Regions from separate parts of the Luteimonas sp. TWI596 genome, predicted to be linked through region 1. Evidence: predicted binding sites of a transcription regulator. Region 1 holds the regulator's gene; the other holds the start of a gene.

Region 1 (14,481 bases):
CTGGATGTTGCGCCGGACCACGTCCATGCCGACGCCGCGCCCCGACAGGTCGGTCACCGCATCGGCAGTCGAGAAGCCGGCCTGGAAGATCAGGTCCCAGACCTGCGCGTCGGTCGGTGACTCGGGCACGGCCAGGCCGCGCTCGGCGGCCTTGGTCAGGATCCGTTCGCGGTCCAGACCGCGGCCGTCGTCGGCGACCTCGATGACGATATGGCCGCCCTGGTGCGAGGCGGCAAGCGTGATCGTGCCGGCCTCGTCCTTGCCGGCGGCGCGGCGCGCGTCGGGCAGCTCCAGACCGTGGTCGATCGCGTTGCGAACCAGGTGCACCAGGGGGTCGGCGATCTTCTCAATCAGGCCCTTGTCGAGCTCGGTGCCTTCGCCCAGGGTGCGCAGGCGCACCTGCTTGCCCAGCCGCGTGGACAGGTCGCGCACCAGGCGCGGGAAGCGCCGGAACACCGCATCGACCGGCAGCATGCGCACGCCGATGACCGCTTCCTGCAGGTCGCGGGTGTTGCGTTCGAGCAGGTCGAGCCCGGCGAACAGGCGTTCGCTCAACGCCGGGTCGAGGGCGGCGGACACCTGCTTGAGCATGGCCTGGGTGATCACCAGTTCGCCGACCAGGTTGATCAGGCCGTCGATCTTGTCGGTGCTGACCCGGATCGAGCTCTCGGGCTCGTGGGCGCTCGCGGCCGGGGCAGCCGTGCCGGTGGCGCTCGAACCCGCCGGGGTGGTGGGCGTCGGGTCCGGGCCGGGCGCGGAGGTGGGCGCCACGGGCGTCGCGGCAGCGGCGGCCGCCATCGGGCGGATGTCGAGCGTGCAGTCGTCCTCGACCCAGGCGAACACGTCGTCGACGGCGCTGCGCGGCACCGCGCCGATCAGGCCCAGGTCCCAGGCCAGATACGCTTCGAGCGGATCGAGTTGGCCGAAGCCGGGCAGGCGTTCCATCCGGCAGGCGACGTCGAGCGGCGCCAACTGGTCGAGCTCGCGGATGATGCGCAACGGGTCGTTGCCGCTCATGAACATCGACGGCGCAGGCGTGAACCCGATCTGCCAGCCGGTCGGCGCGGCGGTGGGCTCGACCGCGGGCGTGGCCGATGCGGTGGCCGCGACCGGCGCCGGCGCCGCGGCGCCCGACAGCACGGCCTCGAGTCGGGCCTGCACGGCGACCGCGGCGGCCGGGTCGGCGGGCTGGCCGGTCTCGGCTTCGGCCAGCAGGGCGCGCAGCACATCGACCGAGGCCAGCATCGCGTCGGTCGCCGCGGCATCGACGCTGCGCTTGCCGGCGCGCAGTTCGTCGAGCAGCGTTTCGAGCACGTGGGTGAGGGCGGCGACGGCGTCGAATCCGAACGTCGCGGCGCCGCCCTTGATCGAGTGCGCCGCGCGGAAGATCGAGTTCACCAGCTCCGGGTCCTGGTCGCCCTGCTCGAGTTGCAGCAGCCCGGCTTCCATCGCCTCCAGGCCTTCCCGGCTTTCTTCGAAGAACGTGGCGTGAAAGCGCTGCATGTCCATGTTCATGGGCTGACCTGGATTTCGAGGCGGAAGGCGGGCGTCAGCCCAGGACTTTCTGGACGGTGGCGACGAGCTGGTCGGGGTTGAACGGCTTGACCAGCCAGCCGGTCGCACCGGCGGCCTTGCCTTCGGCCTTCTTGTCGGTGGCCGACTCGGTGGTGAGCATCAGCATCGGCACGAACTTGTAGTCGGGCAGGCCGCGCAGGGCGCGGATCAGGGCGATGCCGTCCATGTTGGGCATGTTGACGTCGGTCACCACGGCGTTGAACCGCTGGCCCTGCGCGCGTCCCAGAGCGACCTGGCCATCTTCGGCTTCTTCGACCGAGAAGCCGGCCGAGGTCAGGGCGAAGGAGACCATCTGGCGCATCGAGGCCGAATCGTCCACTACCAGAATGCGTGCGCTCATGCGGCGTTCTCCACTGTGCTTGCGTTTGAATTGTGACGGGGGGTGCCGGGCAGTCCCAGCGAGTGGCCGATTCCCAGCAGCCGGATGGCGTCGAGCAGCGCGGCGCTGCTGTCGCGCAGTGCGGTGCGCCGGCCCGCGGCGTTGCGGCTGGCGAAGAACGCGCACAGCACCTGCAGGCCGGCGGTGTGCACGCGTCGCACTTGGGCGCCGTCCAGCAGCACGTCCTGGTCCTGGGCCAGGTGGGGCTCGAGCCGTGCCTTGAGGGCGGCGCTGGTCTCGATGCCGAGATCCTCGCCCAGGTCCACGGTGGTCATCGCGTCTCCGCAAAGTAGGGGGTTACGACGGGTTAGCGGCAGCGATGGGGCGAGCTTTAGCGCGATGCCTTTTCGCATGCGGTAACGGGAAGCGTCTACTTCGGACGGCTTCCGGCCGGCGGGCTGCTCTCCATCCGAAGCGAAGCGTTTCAGGCGCGTCTCGATGGCGGAACGCGAGGCTCAGCGGGCGGTGTAGAGCGGCATCGACAGCAGTCGGGAGGCGTCGAGCAGCAGCATGACCGCGCCGCCGAGCCGCGCAATGCCGCGGATGCGGTGATCGCCGACCGGGGCGAGGCGGGAGGTGTGCGCGCCTTCGATCTGAGCATCGGACACCACGGCCACGTCCTCGACCGTGGACACGCGCAGGCCGAGCGTGTCGCCGTGCTCCTCGAGCACGACGATCCGCGTCGCCGGCGTGTCCTCGACCGCCGCGTCGCCCAGTTGCAGGCCCAGGTCGATCACCGGCACGACCTGGCCGCGCAGGTTCATCAACCCGGCCAGGCACGGCGAGGCGCCGCGCACCGGCAGCAGCGGGGCCGGCAGCACGACCTCGCGGATCTTCAGCAGCTCCAGGCCGTAGACCTGGCCGCCGCAGCGCAGCCGCAGCCAACGGGCCTGGCGCTCGCTGCTGCGTCGTGGCGCTGGGAGGTCGGCGCGGGCCGCTGCGCTCGCGACGCGCGGCGGGGCTGGGGCTGGGGCTGGGGCTGGGGCGGGGGCGGGGGCGGGGGCGGTCGTTGCGGCGGCTGCCGGCTGCGCGCGCGCTGCCGGCGCAGGCACTGCTGGACGTGGCCGCGCTGCGGGGGGCGCCGGTGGGGGCGGCAGTACTGGCGTCTGCGCCGGCGTCGGGCTCGGCGCAGCGGGCACGGGCGCTGCCGCGGAGGCCGCCGGGGCCGGCGCGGCCGACAGCAGCACGCCGAGGTAGTCGTCGACGACCTCGGCGGCGTTCATGCTGCGTGCTCCAGCGCCTGGTCTTCGGCCAGCAGCCAGTCGAGCGCGCGGCCGTAGGCCGAGAATGCGCGGCCCGGCGGATGGCCGTTGACCACCTGCTGGGCGAGTGCGTCGGCGTTGCTGAGCTGGGTGTCGACCGGCACCGCCTCGTCCCAGATCTTGCCCGCGTACTCGTCCTGCAACTGCGCCAGGGTCTCGCGTCCGATGCGGGTGCGGCGGTCGTACATGGTCGGCACCACCGAGACCGGCAGCGGGCGTTGCCGGGAGCGTTCGACCATCTCGGCCGTGCGCACCATGCCGGCCAGGCCGTAGAGCGCCAACGGTTCGCATTGCGTGGGCACGATCACCCGGTCGGCCGCCGCCAGGGCGTTGACCATCAACAGGCCGAGCGTCGGCGGGCAGTCGAGCAGGATCGCATCGTGGCCGCCGGTGTGCCGGGTGATCGCCTGCGACAGCGCCAGGCCCAGGCCCGGCTGGGTCGCGCTGCGGCGTTCGAGCGTTGCCAGCGCGGTCTGCGCGCAGACGTAGTCCAGGCCCTCGGTCGGCGAGGCGCGCATCAGCGAAGCCAGGCTCGAGGGCGGGGTGGCGAACAGGTCGGCCACGCCGGCAGGCGGGGGGTCGGTCGGGATGCCGAACGCGCGGGTGAGCGAGGCATGCGGGTCGAGATCGACCAGCAGCACGCGCAGTCCGCGCGCGACCATCGCGCGGCCGAGGGCCAGGGTGGTCGTGGTCTTGCCGACGCCGCCTTTCTGGTTGGCGATCGCCCAGACGCGCATCAGGTCTCTCCTCGGGGATGGGGGGGCAGGGAATCGGGAGCGTGGTCGGCGGCGACCGCGGGGATGGCATCGATCGCAATCGGCTGCGCAGGCGCCGGGCCGCCGATCGGCTGGCCCTGGGTCGACTCCGGCTCGGCCAGCACCATCAGCACCACGCGCCGATTGGCGTTGCGGCCGGCCTCACTGGTGTTGTCGGCCTTGGGGCGCTGTTCGCCGTAGCCGACCATCACCAGCCGCTCGGGCGCCAGGCCCTCGCGCACGAACAGGTGCACCACGCTGGCCGCGCGTGCGGCCGACAGCTCCCAGTTCGACGGAAACTGCGCGGTGCGGATCGGACGGTCGTCGGTGTAGCCCTCGATCCGGATCGGATTGGGCAGCCCGCGCAGCACCGCGGCCAGCCGGCCGAGCAGGGATTGCGCGCCGAAGTCGAGCGTCGCCGAGCCGCTGGGGAACAGGATGTCGCTGTTGATCTCCACCTCCAGCCAAAGATCCGCGCGGCGCACGGTGATCAGCCGCGCATGCACCATCTCCGACAGTGCGTCCTCGAGCTGCAGCGCGATGCGCGCCAGTTGCTGGCGCGAGGCCGCACGTGCCGCGCGGTCGGCGCCGTCGTCGATGCGGTCGCTGCGCATCTTCGATTCGAGCATCGGCTGCAGTGGTGAATCGAGCACCGGCGAGGCGCTGCCCGGTCCGCGCCGCGCACCGCCGGGAATCGGCACCGGGGCCTTGAGGCTGGCATCGCGGTAGACGTTGTCGCCGACCTGGATCGGGTCGATCGTCCGCGGCGTGCCGCTGAAGGCATTCGCCAGCGAACTGGCCATTACCCGGTACTTGCCCTCGTTGAGCGAGGACACCGCATACATGACCACGAAGAACGCCAGCAGCAGCGTCATCAGGTCGGCGTAGGGGATCGCCCAGGCCTCGTGGTTGGCGTGTTCCTCGTGGTGGACGCGTCGTGCCATCGTCGCCGGCTCAGTGCAGGAAGCCGGCCAGACGGGCCTCGATGTTGCGCGGATTCTCGCCCTGGGCGATCGCGATCAGACCCTCGATCGCCAGCTCGCGCTCGCCGCTGCGGCGGCCGATCACGCTCTTGAGTTTGGAGGCGACCGGTAGGAAGAACAGGTTGGCCGAGGCGATGCCGTAGATGGTGGCGGTGAAAGCGGCGGCGATGCCGTGGCCGAGCTTGGACGGGTCGGCGAGGTTCTTCATCACCGCGATCAGCCCCAGCACCGCGCCGACGATGCCGAGCGTGGGCGCGTAGATGCCCATGCTCTCGAACACCTTCGCCGCGGCCAGGTCCTGCTGTTCCTCGCCGTGCAGCTCGATCTCGAGCATGTGCCGGATGGCTTCCGGTTCGACGCCGTCCACCAGCATCTGCAGCCCCTTGCGCAGGAACGGGTCGCTCTGCGACTCGACATAGGCCTCCAGGCCCAGCAGCCCCTGCTTGCGCGAGACGTTGCTCCATTCGAGCAGTTGCGCGATCAGCGCGCCGCGGTCGGCGGTGGGTGGACGGATCGTCCAGCGCAGGATCCGCATCGCACGCTTGAACACGCTCGGCGGTGTGTGCAGCAGGATCGAGGCCAGCGTGCCGACGATCACGATCACGAACGCGGCCGGCGACCACAGCGCGCCGAGCCCGGCACCCTTGAGGATGCTGCCGCCCACCAGGGCGGCAAGGGCGAGCACGAGTCCGACGACGCTGAAAAGGTCCATGATCGCGATATCGGCGCCGGCCGCGGCGACTTGAGCGGCGCGCGGGGGGTCAGGGGCCGCGCAGCGCGTCCACGTCGAGGATCAGCGCGAGCCGTCCATCGCCGATCAGCGTCGCACCGGCGTAGCCAGGCAGGCCGCGCAACGCGCGCGGCAGCGGCTTGATGACCACCTCTTCGCGCCCGCGCACTTCGTCGACGACCAGGCCGAAGCGACTGTCGCCCCGCTGCAACACCACGATGGTCAGCAAGGCGGCTTCCAGCGCAGGCCGGTCGAGCCAGTGCCGCAGATCGAGCAGCGAGAGCGTGTGCGAGCGACGGTCGAGTGCGGCGCGGCCATCGAACCAGTTGACCGTGCGCGCCGGTGCATGCAGTACCTCCTGCACACGGGCCAGCGGCAGGGCGTAGGCGTCGCCGGCCGCGTGCACCAGCAGCGTCGGCAGGATCGCCAGCGTCAGCGGCACCCGCAGCGTGAAGCGGCTGCCGCGACCGAGTTCGGACTGCACCTGGATCTGCCCGCCGAGCTCGCGGATCCGCGACTGCACCACGTCCATGCCGACGCCGCGGCCGGAGATGTCGCTGACCTCGGCGCGGGTCGACAGGCCGGCCAGGAAGATCAGGTGCAGGCATTCCTCGGCGTTGAGGCGCGCGGCCGACTCGGCGTCGATCAGGCCTTTTTCGCGGGCCTTGGCGCGCAGGCGCTCGGGGTCGATGCCGGCACCGTCGTCCTGGACCTCGATGCCGACGTAATCGCCCTGCTGCTGGGCGATCAGCCGGACCTTGCCGGCGCGCGGCTTGCCGGTCGCCTCGCGCAGCTCGGGCGTCTCCACGCCATGGTCGATCGCGTTGCGGACCAGGTGGATCAGCGGGTCGGCCAGCGCCTCGACGAGGTTGCGGTCGAGCTCGGTGTCGGCGCCGACCAGCTCCAGGTCCACTTCCTTGTCGAGCGCGCGGGCGACATCGCGGGCGACCTTCGGAAACCGCGAGAACACCTTGCCGACCGGTTGCATGCGCGTGCGCATGACCGCGCCCTGCAGGCGTGCGGTGGCGTTGTCGAGGGTGGCGACCGCGCGGTCGAGATCCTCGTCGCGCAGGCGCGCGCGCAAGGTCTTGAGGCGGTTGCGGGCCAGCACCAGTTCGCCGACCAGATCGACGATCGCGTCGAGCCGGCGGGTGTCGACGCGGACGGTCTGCTCGCGTTCGGCGGGTGCCTGCGTGGTGCCCGGCTTGGCCGGCGCCGGCGGCGCGGCGCGCGGTGCAGGCGCGGCGGCAGGGGGCGGTGCCGCCACCGCGGCGGCTGCGGGGGCTGGCGCCGCACCGGGCGCGTGCGCGCCATGCAACTGGTCGAGCAGCGCTTCGAATTCGTCGTCGTCGATGATGTCGCCGCCCGCGGCCGGTGCGGCGGCGACCGGCGCAGCGCCCGGGGCGGCCTTGCCGTGCAACTGATCGAGCAGCGCTTCGAACTCAGCGTCGTCGATCGGGTCGTTCGGGCCTGGCGCGGGTGCGGACGCCGATGCGCCAGGCGCGGCGCTGCCGTGCAACTGGTCGAGCAGCGCCTCGAACTCGTCGTCGTCGATCATCCCGCTGCCCGCCGTGGCCGGCGCGGCGGCGGTCGGGGCCACGCGGGCGGCCGGGGCGGGCGCCGCGGGTGCGGCGGTGTCGAGCGCGAAACCGGCGATCAGCTCGGGCGGCGCGTGCGGCACGTCGTCGCCGCTCTCGACCGCATCCACCATCGCCTGCAGCCAGTCGAGCGACTGCTGCGCGGCGTCGAAGTGCCGCGGCAGCAGGGTCGCTGCGCCCGAGCGTGCGGCACCCAGCGTTTCCTCCGCGGCATGGCACAGCTCCACCAGCGCGGTCGCACCGAGGAAGCCGGCGCCGCCCTTGAGGGTGTGGAAGGCCCGGAAGACCGCGTTGAGCTGTTCGCGGTCGTCAGGCGTCTGCTCCAGCTCGACCAGTTGCCCGCCCAGATCGACGAGCAGCTCGCGCGCTTCGAGCACGAAATCGGCGGCGATGTCGGGCGAGAACTGCATCGCTCACAGTCCCAGGCGCGAGAGCAGGTCGTCGGCGTCGTCCTGGCCGACGGTGCCGCTGTCGAGCCCAGCGACCGCCGGGCCGGCGGCTCGCAGGCGGTCCTGCTCGCCGTCGGCGGGCGGCAGCCCAAGTGCGCCCAAGCCCTCGTGCACACCGCGTACGATGCCGGCCACGCGCCGAATGATCTGCCCGCCCAGGTCCTGGTGGCTTTGCGCCAATGCCATCTCACGCAGGTTCTCGCGCAGCGCGTCGATGGTCGCGGTCTGCGCAGCGTCGAGCGTGCCGGCGCGCAACTGGGCGACGTGCGCGCGGCTGTCGTCGATCAAATCGAGCGTGCGGTGCGTGGCCTGCTCGGTCATCGTCACCACGTGGTCGAGACGAGCGCAGGCATCATCCAGCCCTCCCTGCGCGGGCGCGGCCGGTAGGGTGTCGAGCGCCTGCGCCAGTTCGCGCGCCAACCGCCCCAGGCCGTCGACGAGGGTGCGTGCGCGGGCGGCGGCGAGCGCGTCGACCTGGCGGCGCCAGCCGGCCTCGTCGCCGCGTTCGAGCGCTTCGAGTGCGTCGTGCAGCAGCCCGGCGAGCTGGCTGCGGTCGGTGGTCGCCGCGGCGGTCGCGGTCACGCCGCGCTCCCCAGGCGCTCGAAGATCTTGCCCAGCTTCTCCGACAGCGTCTGCGCGGTGAACGGCTTGATGATGTAGCCGTTCACGCCGCTCTGCGCGGCCTCGATGATCTGCTCGCGCTTGGCCTCGGCGGTGACCATCATCACCGGCAATGCGCGGAACTTGGGGTCGGCGCGGATCGTGCGCAGCAATTCGATGCCGGTCATGCCGGGCATGTTCCAGTCGGTGATGACCAGGTCGACCGCATCCTGGCGCAGCACGGCCATCGCGCTGTTGCCGTCCTCGGCTTCGACGGTGTTGTTGAAGCCCAGGTCCGACAACAGGTTCTTGACGATGCGGCGCATCGTCGAGAAGTCGTCGACCACGAGGATACGGATGTTCTTGTTCAAAGCGGGCTCCACGGGAGGGGCATCAGTCGGCGTTGCCGATGCCGGTATCTGCAAGTTCGAAGGCGGACAGGCGGCCGCGCAGGCGCACCACGGCCTGGCCGTGGATCTGGCACACGCGCGATTCGCTCACGCCAAGCACCGCGCCGATTTCCTTGAGGTTGAGTTCCTGTTCGTAGTACAGCGACAGCACCAGTTGCTCGCGCTCGGGCAACAGTTTGATCGCCGCGGCCAGTTCCCGGCCGAACTCGCTGCGCACCAGTTGCTCCTGCGGCGTCGGTCCGCCGTCGCGGTTGGCCGGCTCGACCTCACCGTGGTCCTCGACGTGCGAGTCCAGGCTCAATACCTGGCCGCGGGCGGCATCTTCGAGCAGGCGTTGGTAGTCGGCGAGCGGCATCTGCAGCTTGGCCGCCACCTCCTGCGCGCTGGCAGCGCGGCCGCTGGCCTGCTCGATCTCGCGGATCGCGGCAGCGGCCTCGCGGGCGCGGCGATGGACCGAGCGGGGCACCCAATCGCCGCGGCGGATCTCGTCGATCATCGCGCCGCGGATGCGGATCGAGGCATAGGTCTCGAACGAGGCGCCCTGTTCGGCGTCGTAGCTGCGCGAGGCCTCGAGCAGCCCGATCATGCCGGCCTGGATCAGATCGTCGATCTCCACGCTGGCGGGCAGCCGGGCGGCGATGTGATGGGCGATGCGGCGGACCAGTTCGGCGTGCACCACGACCGGGTCCGGTGCGCTGGTGCGCTGGACGGCCTGGTACTGGCGGGCAGCGGCGTTCATGCCGCCGCTCCCTGGCGCAGCAGGCGATCGACGAAGAACTCGACGTGGCCGCGCGGCGCGGTCGGCGCCTGCCAGCGCGCGACGCGACGTGCGATGTCCACCAGCGCCTGCGACGACGGGCTGCCCGGGTAGGCGCGCACCACCGCCTGCTGGCGCTGGACTGCGGCGCGCAGCCATTCGCATTGCGGCACCGCGCCCAGGTAGTTCAGCGAGACGTCGCCGATGAACCGCTCGCACACGCGCACCAGCTTGTCGTACAGCGCGCGGCCTTCCTGCGGGCTGCGCACCATGTTGGCCACGACCTGGACCCGGTCCAGGCCGCGCTCGCGCGCGAGCACCTTGATCAGCGCATAGGCGTCGGTGAGCGAGGCCGGTTCGTCGCAGACCACGACCACCGCATCCTGCGCGGCCTGGCAGAAGGTCAGCACCGAATCGGTAATACCGGCAGCGGTATCGATCACCAGCACATCGAGCTCGCGCTGCAGGTCATTGAAGACGTTGACCAGCCCGGCGTGCTCGATCGGGCGCAGTTCGGCCATGTGCCGGCGGCCGGAGGCGGCGGGCACGATCAGCACGCCCGCCGGGCCCTCGATGATCGCCTCGTCGAGCGTGCAGCGCCCGGCGACGAGATCGGCCAGCGTGAAGCGGGGCGACAGACCCAGCAGCACATCGAGATTGGCTAGGCCCAGGTCGGCGTCGAGCAGCATCGTGCGCTGGCCCATGCCGGCCAGTGCAATAGCGAGGTTGGCCGACACGTTGGTCTTGCCCACGCCGCCCTTGCCGCCGGTGACGGCGAGGGTGCGGACGGGCGCAAACGGGGCGGGAGCGGGCAGGTCAGGCGACGGCATGGTGGGGCTTCTGGGCGTCGGGGTCGTGGAGATCGTGCGTGGGGACAATCGGCTTATCGGCATCGCGGCGGAGATCTTCAAGCCGCAATGCGAGATGGGCGGCATTGGCGCGATGCAGATCGTCGGGAATGCGCTGGCCGTCGGCGATCCAGGTCAGCGGCAGGGCGTGGTCGACGGCGACCGACAGCACGCTGCCCAGGCGCCCGGTCTCGTCGAGCTTGGTCAGCACCGCGCCCTGCGGGCGGGCGCCCTCGAAGCGGCGGACGACCTCGTCGAGGTCGGCGAAATGGGTGTTGGCCGGCAGCACCAGCAGGGTGCGGATCTGGCGGGCGGCGCGCAGCCAGTGCAGCTGGCCGGCCAGGGCGCGGTCGCGTTGGCTCAACCCGGCGGTGTCGACCAGCACTAGACGGTAGTCGCGCAGGCGCTGCAGCAGCTGGACCAGGCCGGTCTCGCTGTCGGCTTCGTGGACCGCGATGCCGAGCTGCCGGCCGTAGCTGTGCAGCTGTTCGCGGCCGCCCACGCGCACCGTGTCGGTGGTCACCAGTGCGACATCGCGGGCCTGGTGGCGGGCGACGTAGCGCGCGGCGAGCTTGGCGATGGTCGTGGTCTTGCCGGCGCCGGTCGGGCCGACCAGTGCGATGACGCCAGCCTCCTCCAGCGGGTCGATCGGACAGATCGGCAGGCGCTTGGACAGCAAGGCCAGCATCAGACCACGGACGCGGTGGGCCGGGGTGTCGGCCGGCACCTGGAGGGCGATGTCGCGGGTGATGCCGGCATCGAAGCCGTAGTCGTCCATCAGCTCCATGACCTGGCCGCGGGCCGGGGACCCGCGCAGGCGCTCGTCGGTCAGGCGCGCCATCTCGCGCTCGATCATCTGTCGCATCTGCACCAGTTCTTCGCGCATCTGCGCCAGCTCGCCGTCGCTGGCCGGCGCCGGCGGCGCGGGCACGGCGACAAGTGCGGGCGGCGGGGCGCTCGGCATCGCGGTGTGTGCGATAGGCACGGCCACCTCCGGCGAGGGCGTGGTCGGCATAACGGGGGGCTGCGACGGAATCCCGTCGTCTTCTGCCTCCACTCTCGTTGCGGGCACTCGACGGCGTCCGAGCAGTTCGGCAAACGACGGAAATCCGGCGCCGGCGTCCGCGACCTCGGCCTGCAAGGCCTCGGCAATTGGCGCGGAGGGTGGGGCGGCGGGGGGCGTGCTGGGCACCGCCTGCGGCGATGCCGCCGCCTCGCTCGGCGCCAGCGCACGCAGCCAGCGTTCGGCGGGCGAGTCGTTCCGGGTCTGGGCCGCCTGCGGTTGCGGCGGCTCGGTCGGCGGCGGAGCCGTCGGTGCCTCGCGCCGCTGCGCCTCATCGAGGGCGCGCTGGACCACACTCTCGTCGTAGTTGCTGGCCGCCACGATCTCCACACCCTCGTCGGTGCGGCGATTGGACAGGATCACGGCGTCGGGTCCGTGCGCGGCCCGCACCATCTGCAAGGCGCTGCGCATGTCGGCGGCGACGAAACGGCGGATGTTCATGGGCGGGGGCCGGAAATGGAGAAGGGGGCATGCGGCCTGGCGCAGGCGAAGGGATCGCTTCGCTCGGGGCGGCCTTGGGGGGCGCTGGGCTGTCGTGTGTGCATCGTGCGTTCTCCGTGGCGGGGCACCGCGTTGACGATGCCCCAGTCCCTACAACCAAGTCCCGCGCTTCAACTGATCGTCCCCAGCAACTTGAGCCGCTTGTCTTCGGGGACTTCGGTGTAGGCCAGCACCGACAGGGTCGGGACGCTGTGCCGGACCAGGCGCGCGAGCGCGGCGCGGACCTGGCCGGGGACCAGCACCACCGCCGGCTCGTTCCTGGCCTCCTGCTGGCCGGCGCAGTCGGCCAGGCTCTGCTGCAGGCGTTCGGCCAGGCCCGGCTCCAGCGCGGCCCCGGTCCCTTGCGCGGAATCCTGCAAGACGCGTTCCAGCGCCGGTGCCAGCGTGTAGACCGGCAACTCGGGCGCCGGGCCGGCGATCTCCTGGACGATGAAGCGGCCCAGCGCGTTGCGGACCGCGGCCGTCAGCTGGCCGGGGTCCTGGGTGTGCGCGGCATGCTCGACCAGCGCCTCGGCGATGCGGCGTAACTGCCGCACCGGAATGCGCTCGACGAGCAGGTTCTGCAGCACCCGCACCACCACCGCCAGCGGCAGCGCCTTGGGCGTGAGGTCCTCGGCGAGCTTGGGTGCGCTGCGCGCCAGGGTGGCCAGCAACTGCTGGACTTCCTCGTGCCCGAGCAATTCGGGTGCCTGTTCGCGGACCAGATGCGAGAGGTGGGTCGCGACCACGGTCGCTGGATCGACCACGGTGTAGCCCGAGGCCTCGGCCTGGGCGCGCTGGATCGGCAGGATCCACAGCGCGTCGAGCCCGAACGCCGGGTCCTTGCCCGGAATGCCCTCGATCGGTTGCAGCGCGCCGCCCGGGTCGAGCGCCAGCAGGCGGTCGGGATGCACCTCGGCGGTCGCCACCGGCACGCCGTGGACCAGCAGCCGATAGGCGGTGGGCGACAGTTCGAGGTTGTCGCGGATGTGCACCGGCGGAATCAGAAAGCCGATGTCCTGCGTGAGCTTGCGACGCACGGCCTTGATCCGCGCCATCAGTTCGCCGCCCTGGGCCTTGTCGACCAGCGGGATGAGGCGATAACCGACTTCCAGGCCGAGCGGATCGACCGGGCGCAGGTCGTCCCAGCCCAGCTCGGCATTGGCGGCCTGTTCGGGCGCGGGCAGCGCGGCGTCCGGCGCTGCCGCAGCACGCTCGGCCGCCAGGCTGCGCTTGCGCATCGTCCAGGCGCCATAGCCGACCAGCGCAGCCAGGGTCAGGAAAGCGAGGTTGGGCATGCCCGGCACCAACCCGACCACCAGCAGAATGACCGCCGCGATCGCCAGCGCCCGGTACTGGCCGAACACCTGGCCGGTCACCGCGCCGCCCATGTCCTGCGCACGCGAGGCGCGGGTGACCAGCAGCGCGACCGCCGAGGACACCAGCAGCGACGGCAACTGCGACACCAGGCCGTCGCCGATCGACAGCAGGGTGTAGGTCGCCGCCGCATCGCCGAACGGCATGCCGTGCTGGAGCATGCCGATCGCCAGGCCGCCGATGATCGTCACGAACAGAATCAGGATGCCGGCGATCGCATCGCCGCGGATGAACTTGCTGGCGCCGTCCATTGCGCCGTAGAAGTCGGCCTCCTGCCGGACTTCTTCGCGTCGGGCCTTGGCGTCCTCGCGCGTCAGCAGGCCGGCATTGAGGTCGGCGTCGATCGCCATCTGCTTGCCGGGCATCGCATCGAGGATGAAGCGCGCGGTGACTTCCGAAACCCGGCCCGCCCCCTTGGTGATGACCATGAAGTTGATGATCGTCAGGATCGCGAACGCGACGATGCCGACCGCGAAGTTGCCGCCGACGACGAACTCGCCGAACGATTCGATCACGTTGCCGGCCGCCCCCGGGCCGTTCTGGCCGTGCAGCAGGATCACGCGCGTGGAGGCCACGTTCAATGCCAGGCGCAGCATCGTGGTCATCAACAGCACGATCGGGAAGATGCTGAAGTCCAGCGGGCGCTGGACGTAGACGACCGCCAGCAGCACGACCAACGAAATCGCGATGTTGAAGCTGAAGAGCACGTCGAGCGCGAATGGCGGCAACGGCACCACCACCATCGCCAGCAATGCCAGCACCAGCAGCGGCGCGCCCAGCCCGTGACGCAGCATGTCGAACAGGCGCTTGGGACCGGACTGCATCACCGCGCTCACGGCCGGGCTCCGTCGCCGGACGCGGCCTCATCGACCTCCACCGCCGACAGCTCGGGATAGGGCTGGCCCGGCGTCCAGTTGCGCAGCTGATACACGTAGGACAGCACCTGGGCGACGGCGGCGTAGAGCTTCACGGGGATTTCCTGACCGATCTGCGCCTCCCGATACAAGACCCGTGCCAGCGGCGGCGCGGCGACCAGCGCGATGCGGTGCCGCTCGCCCACGGCGCGGATGCGCAGCGCCATTTCGTCGACGCCCTTGGCGATCACTTTGGGCGCGCGCATCGCCTCGCCCTCGTACTTGAGCGCGACCGCGTAGTGCGTGGGATTGACCACGATCACATCGGCGCCAGGCAGGTCTTCCATCATCCGCCGCTGCG
Region 2 (14,481 bases), on a different contig from region 1:
GCCCGGGATCTCGACCGCCGGCAGCACGAAATCCACGCAACCGCTGGCGATCGCGCTGCGCGGCATGTCCTCGTACTCGGCATCTTCGGGCAGTTGCGCGATCGCCACCCCGCCCTGCGCCTTGAGGCGCGCCAGGCCGACGCTGCCGTCGCTGCCGGTGCCCGACAGCACGATGCCGATCGCCCGGTCCATGTGCGCATCGGCGAGCGTGCGAAAGAACGCGTCGATCGCGATGTGCCGCCCCGCCGGCCGGTCGACGGCGCGCACCCCAAGGTAACCGTCGTCCATCGTCAACGACGTCGTCGGCGCGATCACATAGACGTGGTTGGGCTCGATCGGGGTCGGCGCGTTGACCTCGATCACCGGCATCGGCGTGCAATGCCGCAGCTCCTGGCTGGCCTGGCGCTGGTGCCGCGGCGACAGATCCAGGATGACCACATAGGCCAGGCCGCCGGTCGCCGGGGCCTGTTCGAACAGGCGACGCAACGCGGCCAGGCCGCCGGCCGAGGCGCCGATGCCCACCACCGGAAACGTCAGCGGGCGGCGCAACGCCCCGCCCTGACCATACGGCACCCCGGCGTCGCGGTCGGTCATCGTGGATCACGCCCGGTCGTCATGACCGGCATCATGCGCCGCCCGCCTGTTCGATCCAACACACGGCCGTGACGCGGCCATCGCCATCGGCGCCCGGTCGGGCGCCTGCGGACCGTTACAGCCCTGCGGTGGTGCGCAGCGTCGCCAGGTCGACGAGGTCGATGCGGCGAGGATCGTCGAAGGCGAGCGCACCGGCCTGGCGCAGCTTGGTGAAGCTGCGGCTGACGGTCTCGATCGTCAGCCCGAGATGGTCGGCGATATCGGCACGGGTCATCGGCAGATCGACGCGATCGACGCGGCCACCGCGGCGCTGCTGGCGCTCGGCCATGTCGACCAGGAAGCCCGCCAGCCGTTCGCTCGGGCCGAGCCGGCCCAGCAGCATCAGGCTGGCCCGGGTGGCGTCGAGCTCGGTGCAGGCCTGTGCGAGCATGCCGGCCTCGAGCTCGGGATAGCGCTCGCACAGCCGGCGCATGTTCTGCATCGGGAATACGCACAGCACGCACTCGTTGATCGCCTCGATCGTGTGCTTGTAGTGCGCCGCGCTGCTGAAGCCGATGAAATCGCCTTCCATCAGAAAGCCGGCGACCAAGCGGCGGCCGTCGGGCAGCAGCCGCACCCGGCGCAGCATGCCGCGGGTCACGGTGTAGACGTCCCGGCGCGGACCGCCCTCGTGGACCAGCGTGGCGCCGGCCGGCAGCACGACCTCGCCGACGGCGGCCTCCAGGGCATGGGTCTCGGAGGCGGGCAGTGCGGCGCAGACCGCCAGATGCCGGCTCAGGCAGGCCTCGCAGCCCGAGTGGGAAGCACGCCGGGGCGCGCCCGACAGCGGATGGCGGGCGCCAGAGGAGGCGGGGTCGGAGACTCCGCGCGCGCGCAGCTTGGTATCCATGGGACAGCATGATAGCGCGACCGAGCGCGATTCCCGCACCCGCGCCCCATCGGCCCGGCCTCGGCCGGCGGCTCGTCCCCTGCGACCGGCACCCGCTAGAATCGCCGGCTCCCCCGCAGCCGCAGTCCCGATGACCGAGTCCGTCCGCCCCGCCTTCCATGGCTTCGAGCAGCTGCCGCTGCGCGAGTTCGCCGAGCGCGCCTACCTCGACTACTCGATGTACGTGGTGCTCGACCGTGCGCTGCCGTTCATCGGCGACGGCCTCAAGCCGGTCCAGCGCCGCATCGTCTACGCCATGAGCGAGCTGGGCCTGGGCGCGGCCGCCAAACCCAAGAAATCCGCACGCACCGTCGGCGACGTGATCGGCAAGTACCACCCGCACGGCGACAGCGCCTGCTACGAGGCGCTGGTGCTGATGGCCCAGCCGTTCTCCTACCGCTACCCCTTGATCGACGGCCAAGGCAACTTCGGCTCCAGCGACGACCCCAAGTCGTTCGCGGCGATGCGCTACACCGAGTCCAAGCTGACCCCGATCGCCGAGATGCTGCTCTCCGAGCTCGGCCACGGCACGGTCGACTGGACCGACAACTTCGACGGCACGCTCGAAGAGCCCTCGTGGCTGCCGGCGCGGCTGCCGCACCTGCTGCTCAACGGCACCACCGGCATCGCGGTCGGCATGGCCACCGACGTGCCGCCGCACAACCTGGGCGAGATCGTCAGCGCCTGCGTGCGCCTGATCGACGATCCCGACGCCAGCGTGCGCGACCTGTGCGAGCACGTGCGCGGGCCCGACTACCCGACCAGCGCCGAGATCATCACCCCGGCGTCCGATCTGCTGCAGATGTACGAGACCGGCCACGGCAGCGTGCGTGCCCGCGCGACGTTCGACAAGGAACACGCGAACATCGTCATCACCGCCCTGCCCTACCAGGTCTCGCCGTCGAAGGTGATCGAGCAGATCGCAGCCCAGATGCGCGCCAAGAAGCTGCCGTGGCTGGAGGACATCCGCGACGAGTCCGACCACGCCAACCCGGTACGCGTGGTCCTGGTGCCGCGTTCGAACCGGGTCGACGCCGAGCAGTTGATGGGGCATCTGTTCGCGACCACGGACCTGGAGAAGAGCTACCGGGTCAACCTCAACGTCATCGGTCTGGACGGCAAGCCGCAGGTCAAGCATCTCAAGGCGCTGCTGAGCGAATGGCTGCAGTTCCGCACCGACACCGTCACCCGCCGGCTGACCCATCGGCTGGAAAAGGTCGAGCGCCGCCTGCACCTGCTCGACGGTCTGTTGATCGCGTTCCTGAATCTCGACGAGGTGATCCGCATCATCCGCACCGAGGACGAACCGCGTGCAGTGCTGCAGGCGCGCTTCGACCTGAGTGACGAGCAGGTCGACTACATCCTCGAGACCCGCCTGCGCCAGTTGGCGCGGCTGGAAGAGATGAAGATCCGCGGCGAGCAGGCCGAGCTCGAGGCCGAGCGCGATCGTCTGATCGCCACGCTCGCCAGCAAGGCCAAGCTGCGCAAACTGATCAAGGACGAGTTGCTGGCCGACGCCAAGAAGTTCGGCGACGCCCGCCGCTCGCCGCTGGTCGTGCGCGGCAGCGCGCAGGCACTGGCCGAGACCGATCTGGTGCCCAGCGAGCCGGTGACGATCGTGGTCAGCGAGAAGGGCTGGGTGCGCGCCGCCAAGGGGCACGATGTCGACCCGGCGGGGCTGTCGTACCGCGAGGGCGACCGCCTGCTGGCGTTCGCACGCGGACGCAGCACGCAGCAGGTCGCCTTCCTCGACTCGAACGGCCGCAGCTATTCGACGATCGCCCATTCGCTGCCGTCGGCGCGCGGTAATGGCGAGCCGCTGACCGGCCGCTTCTCGCCGGCCGCAGGCGCGGCGTTCCAGACCCTCGCCTCCGGCGACAACGACAGCCGCTTCGTCGTCGCGTCTTCGCACGGCTACGGCTTCGTGACCCGCTTCGAGAACCTCACCGGCCGCAACAAGGCCGGCAAGGCGATGCTCTCGCTCTCGCCCGGCGCCGCCGTGCTGCAGCCGGCGGCGGTCCGCGATGCCCAGGCCGATCGGCTGGTGGTGGTCACCAGCGCCGGCCACCTGCTCGCGTTTCCGGCCGCCGAGTTGCCGGAACTCGACAAGGGCAAAGGCAACAAGATCATCGAGATCCCCAAGGCCAAGCGCGGCACCGAGCAGGTCGTCGCGCTGGCCGTGGTCTCGCCGGGCGGGGCGCTGCTGGTGCAGTCGGGCACGCGCACGATGACCCTGGCCTTCAAGGAACTCGACGCCTACATTGGCGCGCGCGCCAGCCGCGGCGGCCTGCTGCCGCGCGGCTGGCAGAAGGTCGAGGGCCTGTCGGTGGCGTGACGGCCTGCGCCGTCGCCCACCTTCAACTTTTCGGAGCCGGCATGGATCCAGAGTTCTGGCACGCACGCTGGCGCACCCAGCGCATCGGCTTCCACCGCGACGCACCGCTGCCGCTGCTGATCACGCACTGGCCGGCCCTGCACCTGTCGGCAGACGCCCGCGTCTTCGTGCCCCTGTGCGGCAAGTCGCTGGACATGGTGTGGCTGGCCGAGCAGGGCCATCGCGTGCTCGGGGTCGAGCTGTCGGAACTGGCCGTGCGTGCATTCTTCGACGCGTGCGGGCTCATCCCGCAGGTCCACGACACCGCAGCCGGCCGGCACTATGTCGCCGGCCCGTTCGAGCTGATCGTCGGCGATGCATTCGCACTCGATGCGGCCATCCTGGCCGATTGCGCGGCGGTCTACGACCGGGCGGCGCTGATCGCATTGCCGCCGGAGCTGCGCGCGACCTATGCCGCGACCGCGTGGCACCGGTTGCCGGCCGGCTGCCGCGGGCTGCTGGTCACGCTGACGTACCCGCAGCATGAGAAAGCCGGCCCCCCCTTCTCGGTCGACGCCGATGCGGTGCATGCGCTGCTCGATGCCGATTGGCGCGTGGACCTGGTCGAGCATCGCGACATCCTCGCCAGCGAACCGGATTTCGGCACCAGCACGCTGTCGACCGAGGTCTGGCAGGTCGCGCGCCGCGACTGACGCCCGGCACGGCGCGCGCCCCGCAGGGCTTCAGCCCACGCCGGCGTGGGTGCCTTCCGCCTCGCCCATGCGGCTTTGCTGGTAGTTCTGCAGGCCGATCATCTCGATCAGGCGCAGTTGCTTCTCCAGCCAGTACGTGTGGTCTTCCTCGGTGTCGGAGAGCTGGGTCACCAGTACCTGGCGGCTGACGAAGTCGCCATGGCGCTCGCACAGCGCGATGCCCTGGGCGAGGTGGTCGCGCACGGCGTACTCGAGCGCGAGGTCCTTGCGCAGCATCTCCTCGACCGTGCGACCAGGCTCGAACGCCTCCGGGCGCATGTCCGGATCGCCCTCCAGGAACAGGATGCGACGCAGCAGCGCATCGGCGTGCTGGGTCTCCTCTTCCATTTCATGGTTGATCCGCGCATAGAGCTGGTGCAGGCCCAGGTCTTCGTAGCGGCGCGAATGGATGAAGTACTGGTCGCGTGCGGTAAGCTCGCCGCGCAACAGGAACTTCAGGTAGTCGACGACTTCGGGATGGCCTTTCATCGGGGGGCTCGCAGGTCCGGGAATGGGCGCAGTATGCCCAGTCGTCCGCGACGATGATCGGATGCAAATGCATGCATTTCGCATTCTCAGGGACAGCCACGTAGACTCGCCCGCCCCTTCGCCTTTGCGTGGATGCGCAGATGAAGATCGGTATCGATTTCGGCACCAGCTATTCGGCCGCCGCCGCGCGCGTCGGCGACCGCCTCGAACACATCCGCTTCGGCGGGCAGGCGCAGTTCCGCACCGCGGTGTACTTCCCGCGCGCCGTGCCCGACGCGGCCGACTTCGCGCTGACCGACGCGATGGAGGCGCAGGTCGCCGAGATCATGCGCGACCTCAAGGCCGCGCAGACCCGCGCCGGCACCGCGGCGCGCGGCGAATCGCAGTTGCGCGGCGACGCGGTGCGCATCGTGCGCCGGCAGTGGATGGAACAGCAGATGCGCGAGGCTCAGACCTCGGTCGCCGACCTGCAGGACGCGGTGTTCGGCGAGGAGGCGATCGAACGCTACCTCGAGGACGGCACCGGCAACCTGGTGCAGTCACCCAAGTCGATGCTCGGTTTCAATCTGCATCCGCGCGCCCGCACCACCATCGCCGGCATCGCCGCGCACATCCTCGAGCACATCCGGCTCACGGCGAGCCGTCAGCTGGGCACCGTGGTGCGCGAGGCGACGCTGGGCCGTCCGGTGCGCTTCCGCAGTTCGATGGGCGAGGCCGGCGGGGAACAGGCGCTGGCGATCCTGCGCGAGGCGGCGGGCATCGCCGGTTTCGACACCGTGCACTTCCTCGAAGAACCGGCCGCGGCCGCGCTGCATCACCACGCGATCAGCCCGCAGCGCCAGACCACCCTGGTCGTCGATATCGGCGGCGGCACCACCGACATCGCGCTGGCGAGCATCGGCGGCGATGCTCCGCCGCAGGTGCATCGGGCCTGGGGCATCGCCCATGGCGGCACCGATGTCGATATCGCGCTGAGCCTGGCCCGCGCGATGCCGCTGTTCGGCAAAGGCGTCACGCGCACGCCGGTGCACCATTTCGTCGAGGCCGCCACCGTGCAGGACCTGCCGCGCCAGCGCGAATTCCATCGCCACGACTACCGCGACGTCGTGGCGCCGTACGGCGCGCGTCTGCAGGCGCTGCAGGACGAGGGCGGTACCACCCGGCTCTACCGCGGGATCGAGACCATGAAGGTCCGGCTCAGCGATGACGCCACGGCCGTGCAGCCGCTCGACTTCATCGAGCCGGGCCTGTCGGTGGACGCCGGCCGCGCCGATCTCGAGGCCGCCGCCGCCCGCTTTCTCGATCAGATCGGCGGACTGCTCGATGAGGTCCGCGCCGACCTGCCGCAGCCGCCCGACAGCCTGTTCCTGACCGGCGGCATGTCCGGCGCCCCCTATGTACAGGCCGCCGCGCGGGCGCGGTTCCCCCAGGCCCGGGTCGTTCGCGGCGACCCGTCGCTGGGCGTCGTCTCGGGACTGGCCGAGCACGCGTCCAACACGCCCGCCGCCGCGGGCTGAGCGCCGCGGCGCCCCCGCCCCCTCACGCGCGGAACCTGAAACAATCGGGCGGCGGCAGGCGGCCGCGACGGGGGGAGCTCGGCAATGCGCAACCGGTGGCGCGCTTGGAGCGTGCGGGCGCTGCTCGTATTGGCAGTCTTGGCAGTGGCGATCTCGGCGATGCTGTGGTGGCAACTGCGCGGCAGCCTGCCGGCGCTGGCGGGCACACGAACGCTGCCCGGGCTCGAGGCCTCGGCGACGATCCAGCGCGACGCCTTGGGCACGGTGACGATCACCGCCGACAGCGAGACCGACGCGATGCGCGCGCTGGGCTGGGTGCACGCCCAGGAGCGTTACTTCGAGATGGATCTGATGCGGCGCCTGCCCGCAGGCGAGCTCTCGGCGCTGTTCGGCGAGCGGGCGCTCGACACCGATCGCCGCCATCGCCTGCACCGCATGCGCGCCCGCGTCGACGCCACGCTGACCGAGGTCGCCGGCGAGCGCATGCCGCAGTTGCGCGCCTACGCCGAGGGCGCGAATGCCGGGCTGGCCGCATTGCGGGCCCGGCCCTGGCCATACCTGCTGCTGCGCCGGCAGCCGACGCCCTGGACGCCGGCCGACTCGGCCCTGGTCGGCTTCTCGATGTACTTCGACCTGCAGGACGCCGGCAACGTCCGCGAACTGGCCATGCACCGTCTGCGACCGCATCTGCCGCCCGCGCTGTTCGCGCTCGTGGCCCACGACGGCAGCCGCTGGGACGCGCCGCTGGCGGGCGCAGCGCGCGGCGATGCGGCATTGCCGGATGCCGACGCGGTGGACCTGCGCCGGTTGGACGCGGGGTATGCGGGCAACGAGGACGGGCCGCCAGCGGCAATGGCGTGGGCTGCCCCCAGGCCCACCGCCGTGTGGGAGAGGGACGGTGGCAGGCCACCTGCGGCGGCCGATCTCGCCGTGGGAAGCAACAACTTCGCAGTCGGCGGTGCATTGACCGCCGACGGGCGCGCACTGGTCGCCGACGACATGCACCTGGGCCTGCGCGCGCCCAACCTGTGGTTCCGCGCCCGGCTGCGCTATCCCGACGTCCGCGCACCCGGCGGCCGAGTCGACATCACCGGCTTCACGCTGCCGGGCCTGCCCGCGGTCATCGTCGGCAGCAATGGCCACATCGCCTGGGGCTTCACCAACAGCTACATCGATACGCTGGACTGGCAGCGCATCGTGCCCTGCGCGACCGACGCCCCGCAGGGCCCCGGCTGCACGCCGCTGCGGCGCCATGCCGAGACCATCGCCATTGCCGGGCGCGCCTCCGATGTTCTGATGGTCGAGGACAGCGACTGGGGCCCGGTAGTCCACCGCGAGGCCGACGGCAGCGCGCTGGCGCTGCGCTGGACCGCGCACCTGCCCGGGGCCCTGAACTTCGGACTGGCGGACTTCGCCCATGCGCGCGATCTCGATGACGCACTCGTGATCGCCGACCGCACCGCGACCCCGACCCAGAACCTGGTGATCGGCGATCTGCACGGCGCGGTCGCCTGGCGCCTGCTCGGCCCGGTCCCGGTGCGTGCGCCCGGCTGCGATGGCGCGACGGTCTCCCGTTCCCAGGATATCGACGGTACCGCAGGCGACGCTGGCAACATCTGTGCACCGTGGCCGATCGCCACCGATGCGTCGCCGCGCGTCCGCTCGCCCGAGGCGATGCGGCTGTGGACCGCGAACAGCCGTGTCGTCGACGGTGCCGACTTCGCCCGGATCGGCGACGGCGGTGCCGCGCTGGGCATCCGCGCCTGGCAGATCCGCCAGGGGCTCGACGCCCGCGCGCGCTTGGCCGAACGCGACCTGCTCGCGATCCAGCTCGACGACCGCGCGCTGCTGCTGTCGCATTGGCATGCCCTGCTCGCCCAGGCGGCCGACGCGGCCGGCGCCGACGCCACTGCACTGCACGCACTCGCCGACGCCGCCGCAGACTGGCGCGGCCATGCGGCGGTCGATTCGGTCGGCTATCGCATCGTCCGCGCATGGCGGCTCGCGGTGCATGCGCGCATCGCCGATGGCCTGCTCGCCCCCGCGCGTGCAACGGCCGGCGACGCGCTCGCCTGGCCGGACCCGCCGAATTTCGAAGGCGTGGTCTGGCCGCTGGTGAGCCAGCGCCCCGACCACCTGCTGCCGCGCCGGTTCGCCTGCACGCCGCAGACCCAGCATGGGCGCTGCGCGCCGATCGTCGACGGCTGGACCGCGTTGCTGGAAGACGCCGCGCGCGAGGTCCGCGACACGCTGCAGGCTGAGGGGCCCTTGGCGCAACGGACCTGGGGCGAATACAACACCACCGCGATCTGTCACCCGCTCGCAGCCGCCATCCCGCTGGTGGGCAGGCGCGCGCTGTGCATGCCGGCGCAGCCACTGCCCGGCGACGGCACCATGCCGCGCGTCCAGATGCCTGCGTTCGGCGCCTCACAGCGCATGGTGGTCGCCCCCGGACACGAGCTCGATGGCATCGCGCACATGCCCGGCGGCCAGAGCGGTCACCCGCTCTCGCCGTTCTGGGGCGCCGGCCACGACGACTGGGCTCAAGGTCGGCCCACGCCGTTGCTGCCGGGCCCGGCCACGCACATGCTGCAGCTGCAACCCGCACACCGCGCGGCACGCAGCGACTAGCGGCCCAGCGCGCCCTGCCAATGGGTGCCATAGCGCCCGGCGGCCATCTTCGCGGCCGGGCGCGCGCGCAACACCGCACTGATCCGCGGGCCGACCGGGCGCGCCGTCTTCGCGATCCCGTGCTCGTGGGTCAACTGTGAGGCATGGCTCATCGCCAGCACGCTGCCGGGCGCGAGTTCGATCGCGATCGCCTTGCCGCGCCCATTCTTCGCGCGGATCGACATCCGCCGCGCACCGCCCAGCGACAGCAACGCGATCGGCTGACCGGGGACCAGCGTGTGCAGCTTGTCGTGATGCATGGCCACGCTGTCGCGGCCGTCGCGGTAGAGATTGAGCCCGACTGCGGTGTACGGCGCAGGCACCAACCGCTGCACAAGACGGCACATCTCGGGCAACGGCAACGCCGGCGGCAGCGCATCGAGCCGGTAGGACGCCAACAACCGCGGGACCGCGACCACGCGGTCGTACATCGACCGATGCTGGGTCTCCCAGTGCGCCCCGTCGCGCAGCGCCTCGAACCACGCGGCGGCCGTCGTCGGATCGACCGCATCGGCCCAGTAGCGGATGCCGCCCTCGGCGTCGTCGACGAGGCGCTGCGGGCCGGCGGGGGGAAACAGGTCCATGGCCCCGAGATGGGGCCGTCCGATGCGCCGGGCAACCGGCCTCAGGCCGCCGGCACAGAGGCCGCGTCGATGCGGAAGGCCGCGACGCTGGCGGTCAACCGGGCCGCCTGCGCATGCATGCGCGAGGCCGCCGCGGTGGCGTCCTCGACCCGCCCCGCGTTGCGCCGGGTGGCGGTCTCCATGCCGGCGACGGTTCGATCGATCTGGTCGATGCCGTCGGCCTGGGCCTGCGAGGCGGCGCGAATCCCGGTCATGATCGCGGTCACGCCCTGGACCGAGGCGACGATCTCGCTCATCGTCCCGCCCGCGCGGCCCGCCAGCGCGGCGCCGTCGGCGACCTTCGCGCCAGCGTCATCGATCAGCCCCTTGATCTCGCGCGCGGCCTCGGCGCTGCGCTTGGCCAGCATCCGCACCTCGGTGGCGACGACGGCGAAGCCCCGGCCCTGCTCGCCCGCCCGCGCCGCCTCGACCGCGGCGTTGAGCGCAAGAATGTTGGTCTGGAATGCGATCGCGTCGATGACCGACAGGATGTCGGCGATCCGGCGCGAGGCGCGCTCGATGTCGGCCATCGTCGCCACCACCCGGCCGACCGCCTCGCCGCCGCGCGATGCCACCGCGGCCGCATCGACGACCAGCGCGTCGGCCTGCCGCGTGTGTTCTGCGTTCTGGCGCACCGCATCGGCGAACGCGGCCATCGATGCGGCGGTCGCCTCCAGCTCGACCGCCTGCTGGGCGGTGCTGCGCGAAAGATCGGCGTTGCCGGCCGCGATCTCGTCGGCCGCACGCCCGATCGCGACCGAGGCGTCCTGAATGCGTGCGACGATGCCGGTGAGCTGGGCGACCGTGGCATTGGCGTCATCGCGCATGCGAGCGAACACGCCGTGGAAATCCCCGTCCATGCGCGCCGACAGGTCGCCCTGCGACAGCGCGGCCAACACCCCCTGCAGCGCCGACAGGTTGTGCTGGAAGGTATCGAGCAGCCGGTTGATGCCGGTCGAGAGCGTGCGCACGAAGCCGTCCTTGCCGTGCAGCGCAATCCGCCCGTGCAACTCGCCATGCGCCGCCGCCTCCACAAGTGCCGCGATCTCCTGCTCGACCATCGTTTCCAAGGCGCGGCTGCGCCACTCGACGGTCGCGCCGATGCGCTGGCCATCGACCGCGACCGCGGCGACCGCCCACGAGTAGCGGATGCCCGCGTGGTCGGCCTCGTGTTCGAATGCGCGCTCGCCGGCGCGCAGCCGGCGTTGGACCTGGGCAAAGTCGGGATGCAGCGCGGCCGCGTCGCCCCCATCGAGCCCGGCGGCGCCTGCGCCGAGCACACCGCGCAGCGCGCGGTTGGCGTAGGCGACGTGGCCGTCGTGGTCGAGCAGCATCAGGCCCGACTGGGCGCTGTCGAGCGCCTGGCGGATTCGCGCGTTCTCGCGCGCGATCGCGCGCTCGCCCTCGATGCGCATGCGCAGGCGTTGCTGCATGTGCACCAGCATCCCGGCCAGGCGGCCGAGCTCGTCGTGAGGATTGCGCACCGCGAGCGTGGCGTCGAGCCGATCGTCGGCGATGGCCTGCGCGAAGCGCAGCGTGTCCTCGATCGGACGCCGGACCGCGCGCAGGACCGCCAGCAGCGTGGCGATCAACGCGATCGCGACCAGCAGCAGCGTCGCCGCGAAGAACGCGTCCATTCCGCGGCCCTGCGCCTGCTGGCGCGCACGCGCGCCCGCCAGCGCCGCCGAGCGTTCGGCATGCAGCGCATCGAGTGCCGGCGCAATCCCGGCCGCGACGTCCTCGAGCGACTGCGCCTCGATGTCCAGGCCCACGCGCGCCGCGACGTAGGCCAGCAGCGCGGCCTGGTAGTCGTCCATCCGCGCCCGCACCGCCGCCTGCGTCGCATCGCCGGCGCGCGTGGCCGCGAGCGCCAGGTCGAAGTCCAGCTTGCCCTCGCTGGCCCGATCGGCCTGCGCGGGCTCGCCGGTCAGCAGGAAACGCAGCTCGTGCAGCCGCATGCGCTGCAGATGCCCCGACACGACCGGGTCGCCCAGGGCATCGACGTCGGCGGTGACCGCAGCGGCGGCCGACGCCAACCGCCCGCGCAACCCGTGCGCGCCCGCGCCCATCTCGTCCACGCGCGCATTGAGCGAGGCAATGCCGGTGCCAAAATCCGCGACCCGCGTCGCCACCGCGTCCAGCGCCGGGGACGCCTGCGCGCGGGTCTCCGACGGCCGCAGCGCGGCCAGCGTTGCCGACAGCTGCGCCTGGGCCGCCTGCAATCGCGTCCGGTCGGCCGCGTCCAGGCTGTGCGCGTAGGCAGTCTGCAGCCGCCGCGCCTCCGAGACCTGGCCGGCCAGCGTGCCGGCCAGCACCGCCTGCGCTTGGTGGTGTGCGAACATCGCGCCGGCACGCTCCACGCCCAGGCCCGCGCGCCAGTAGGCGAACGCCACAACCAGCAGGCCGAAGCCGCAGACCAGCAGGCTGGCCTTGATCTTCGTCGCCAGCGTGGCGCGCGTGAGCGGCTGCAGCCAGCCCGGCGCGACGATCCGAGACAGGCGTTGGCGGACGGCCGCGAAGGCCTGCGAGCTTTGCGGCGACGGGGACGGAAACGTGGCGACCGACATGCGCGTCTTCCAGGCAAAGTGACGCATCGATATCGGCTTGGTCGCCAGGAACTTGAGCGCCACGACGCGGACGATGGCCGCACGGTCCTGGCGGACCCGTGTGTTCTACCGCCGCGGCGCTACAGCGCGATGACCGGACGCATGCCGTGATGCCCGCACTGCGAGCGCATCGCTTGCGCGGCCGTGTGCGTCCTCTGCCGCCAAGGGTCGCGTAGGATCGGATGGGGACGGGACCGTCCCCCCGATACGGCGACGCTGGCCCGCGGCATGCGATGACAAGGACGATCACGGCCACTGAGGACACGGCGCAGTCACTGCGCTCGGCGCGCCGCGCGTTGTTGCGTGCCTATGCCCTGCACGTCGCCTGGTTCGCGGGCATGTGCGCGTTCGCCGCCACCCACTGGAACGACGACGGCCTCCGGATCGCGGTGCTGCTGACCCTGCTCACCGTGCCGCCAGTCCTGCGGCGCACCGTGCGCGTGCACCGGCTGTGCCGGGCCATCGATCCTCAGGCCCGCACGCTCGGCCGGGGGCCCGTGCTCTTGATCACCCTCGTGCTGCGCCCGTTCGAGTCGGGGCTCGTCCTGCCGCTGAAGAACCTGTGGGCCTGCCGCAGGCTGCTTCGTGCGATCGACGCGTCGCAGCAGGTCACCCTCGACCGGCCCTGCGATACGCACGAGGGCGACACGCCCGGCTGCCGCGGACGACCGGACGGCACGCCGCCACTGGATGCGCCGCCAGGTCCGTGATGCACTGCCGCACCCGCCGGGCCCGGTCGCCAACGCCATTGCATTGGAACTGTGACTGCCTGGGCAATTCCACCGCTTCGACGGCGAATCGGCCGCCCGGCGATTGACCCCGGGCCCATGCGTGCGCAGGGTCCGAGGGATGTCGGACGCAGGAGACGCTCGCATGCCGCGTCGCATGCCATGGATCTGGTTGGGCCTGCTGGGCGCCTGCGCGCTGGTGGCAGTGCTTGCCTGGCAGAACCGAGAACTGCGCGAGGAACGGCGCTGGTTCGTCACCCGCACCATCGAGCCGTACCTGGGCATGTACGTGCCGCAGGTCCCGGCGACCACGCTCGACGGTGCCGCGCACGTGCTCGGCGCGCCGTCCGGCGCGTTCCAGGTGCTGTACTTCTTCACCCCGACCTGCCCGTACTCGCGGCGCTCGCTGCCGCGCGTGGCCGAGACCGTGCGGCGCATCGCCGAGGCGCACGGGCCAAACGTCGAGGTACTGGGCGTGTGCCACTGCACGCCGGCACAGGCGCGCGCCTATGCGGACACCCATCGCCTGCCGTTTGCGGTGACCACGCTGACCGACCGGCGCCACGTGATGCTGTTCCGCGCGCGCAACGTGCCCGCGCTGCTCGCGCTCGATCGCGACGGCCGGGTGCGCTACGCGCGCGTGGGCATCTTTGATACCAAGGAGCGGATGCAGGACCTTCTGGCCGCGCTGCAACGCAGGGACGCGTCGCCAGCCCTGGCCAATGTCGAGGAGCGATGACATGACACGGTACTGGAAGACGATGCGCAACGCCGCGGCTGCCGCCCTGTTCGTGGGCTGCATGGGCTTCGGTGCGATGCAGGCGATGGCCGACGACGGCGAGGACCGCGAGGCCTCGTGCAGCGCGTGGGCCTGCGCACAGGAATGTGCGCCGTTCGGCGGACAGCTGGGGCCCGGCGGGCCCGGCCAGCCGCTGCAGTGCTACTGCTGCGGCTGAGTGCGGACATGCCCGGTGCCGGCCAGTGCCGGCCCGGGCACGCGCCGCGGTCGCGCGGACTCAGTCGCGCAGTTCGATCACGTCGAAATCGACCACCGGATCGACGTCCGCGTCGTAATCGACATCGTCGCGCTCGAAGCCGAACAGCTTCAGGAACTCGTGCTTGTAGCCGGCGTAATCGGTCAGCGCGGTCAGGTTCTCGGTCGTGACCTGGGGCCACAGCGCCTTGCACTGCGCCTGCACGTCATCGCGCAACTCCCAGTCGTCCAGACGCAGGCGATGCGCCTCGTCGAGCTCGGCCGGT

What was found. The regulator FliA, encoded in region 1, starts transcription of late flagellar genes. The targets are predictions, from matches to a motif close to TAAAGTTTNNCNNNCNNNGGCCGATAA.
Region 2: a site for FliA is predicted at 12,484-12,510, ahead of ABE487_RS03760 (methyl-accepting chemotaxis protein). Genes of this name have one in related genera too.

Annotation. Positions count from the first base shown of each region.
Region 1 covers NZ_JBDJMU010000007.1:65,623-80,103, forward strand. The annotation lists gene ABE487_RS07180 (chemotaxis protein CheA) at 1-1,515, opposite strand, end outside; gene ABE487_RS07185 (response regulator) at 1,550-1,915, opposite strand; gene ABE487_RS07190 (STAS domain-containing protein) at 1,912-2,229, opposite strand; partial or broken gene ABE487_RS07195 (chemotaxis protein CheW) at 2,410-2,958, opposite strand; gene ABE487_RS07200 (ParA family protein) at 3,174-3,953, opposite strand; gene motD (flagellar motor protein MotD) at 3,953-4,915, opposite strand; gene ABE487_RS07210 (flagellar motor protein) at 4,926-5,666, opposite strand; gene ABE487_RS07215 (chemotaxis protein CheA) at 5,716-7,692, opposite strand; gene ABE487_RS07220 (protein phosphatase CheZ) at 7,696-8,313, opposite strand; gene cheY (chemotaxis response regulator CheY) at 8,310-8,702, opposite strand; gene ABE487_RS07230 (RNA polymerase sigma factor FliA) at 8,725-9,480, opposite strand; gene ABE487_RS07235 (MinD/ParA family protein) at 9,477-10,328, opposite strand; gene flhF (flagellar biosynthesis protein FlhF) at 10,315-11,850, opposite strand; gene flhA (flagellar biosynthesis protein FlhA) at 12,021-14,090, opposite strand; gene flhB (flagellar biosynthesis protein FlhB) at 14,099-14,481, opposite strand, start outside.
Region 2 covers NZ_JBDJMU010000003.1:231,557-246,037, reverse strand. The annotation lists gene ABE487_RS03800 (chemotaxis protein CheB) at 1-594, opposite strand, end outside; gene ABE487_RS03795 (Crp/Fnr family transcriptional regulator) at 710-1,483, opposite strand; gene parC (DNA topoisomerase IV subunit A) at 1,614-3,857, shown strand; gene ABE487_RS03785 (thiopurine S-methyltransferase) at 3,899-4,549, shown strand; gene bfr (bacterioferritin) at 4,580-5,077, opposite strand; gene ABE487_RS03775 (Hsp70 family protein) at 5,218-6,594, shown strand; gene ABE487_RS03770 (penicillin acylase family protein) at 6,679-9,225, shown strand; gene ABE487_RS03765 (alpha-ketoglutarate-dependent dioxygenase AlkB) at 9,222-9,848, opposite strand; gene ABE487_RS03760 (methyl-accepting chemotaxis protein) at 9,890-12,454, opposite strand; gene ABE487_RS03755 (hypothetical protein) at 12,727-13,203, shown strand; gene ABE487_RS03750 (TlpA disulfide reductase family protein) at 13,394-13,960, shown strand; gene ABE487_RS03745 (hypothetical protein) at 13,962-14,177, shown strand; gene fabV (enoyl-ACP reductase FabV) at 14,238-14,481, opposite strand, start outside.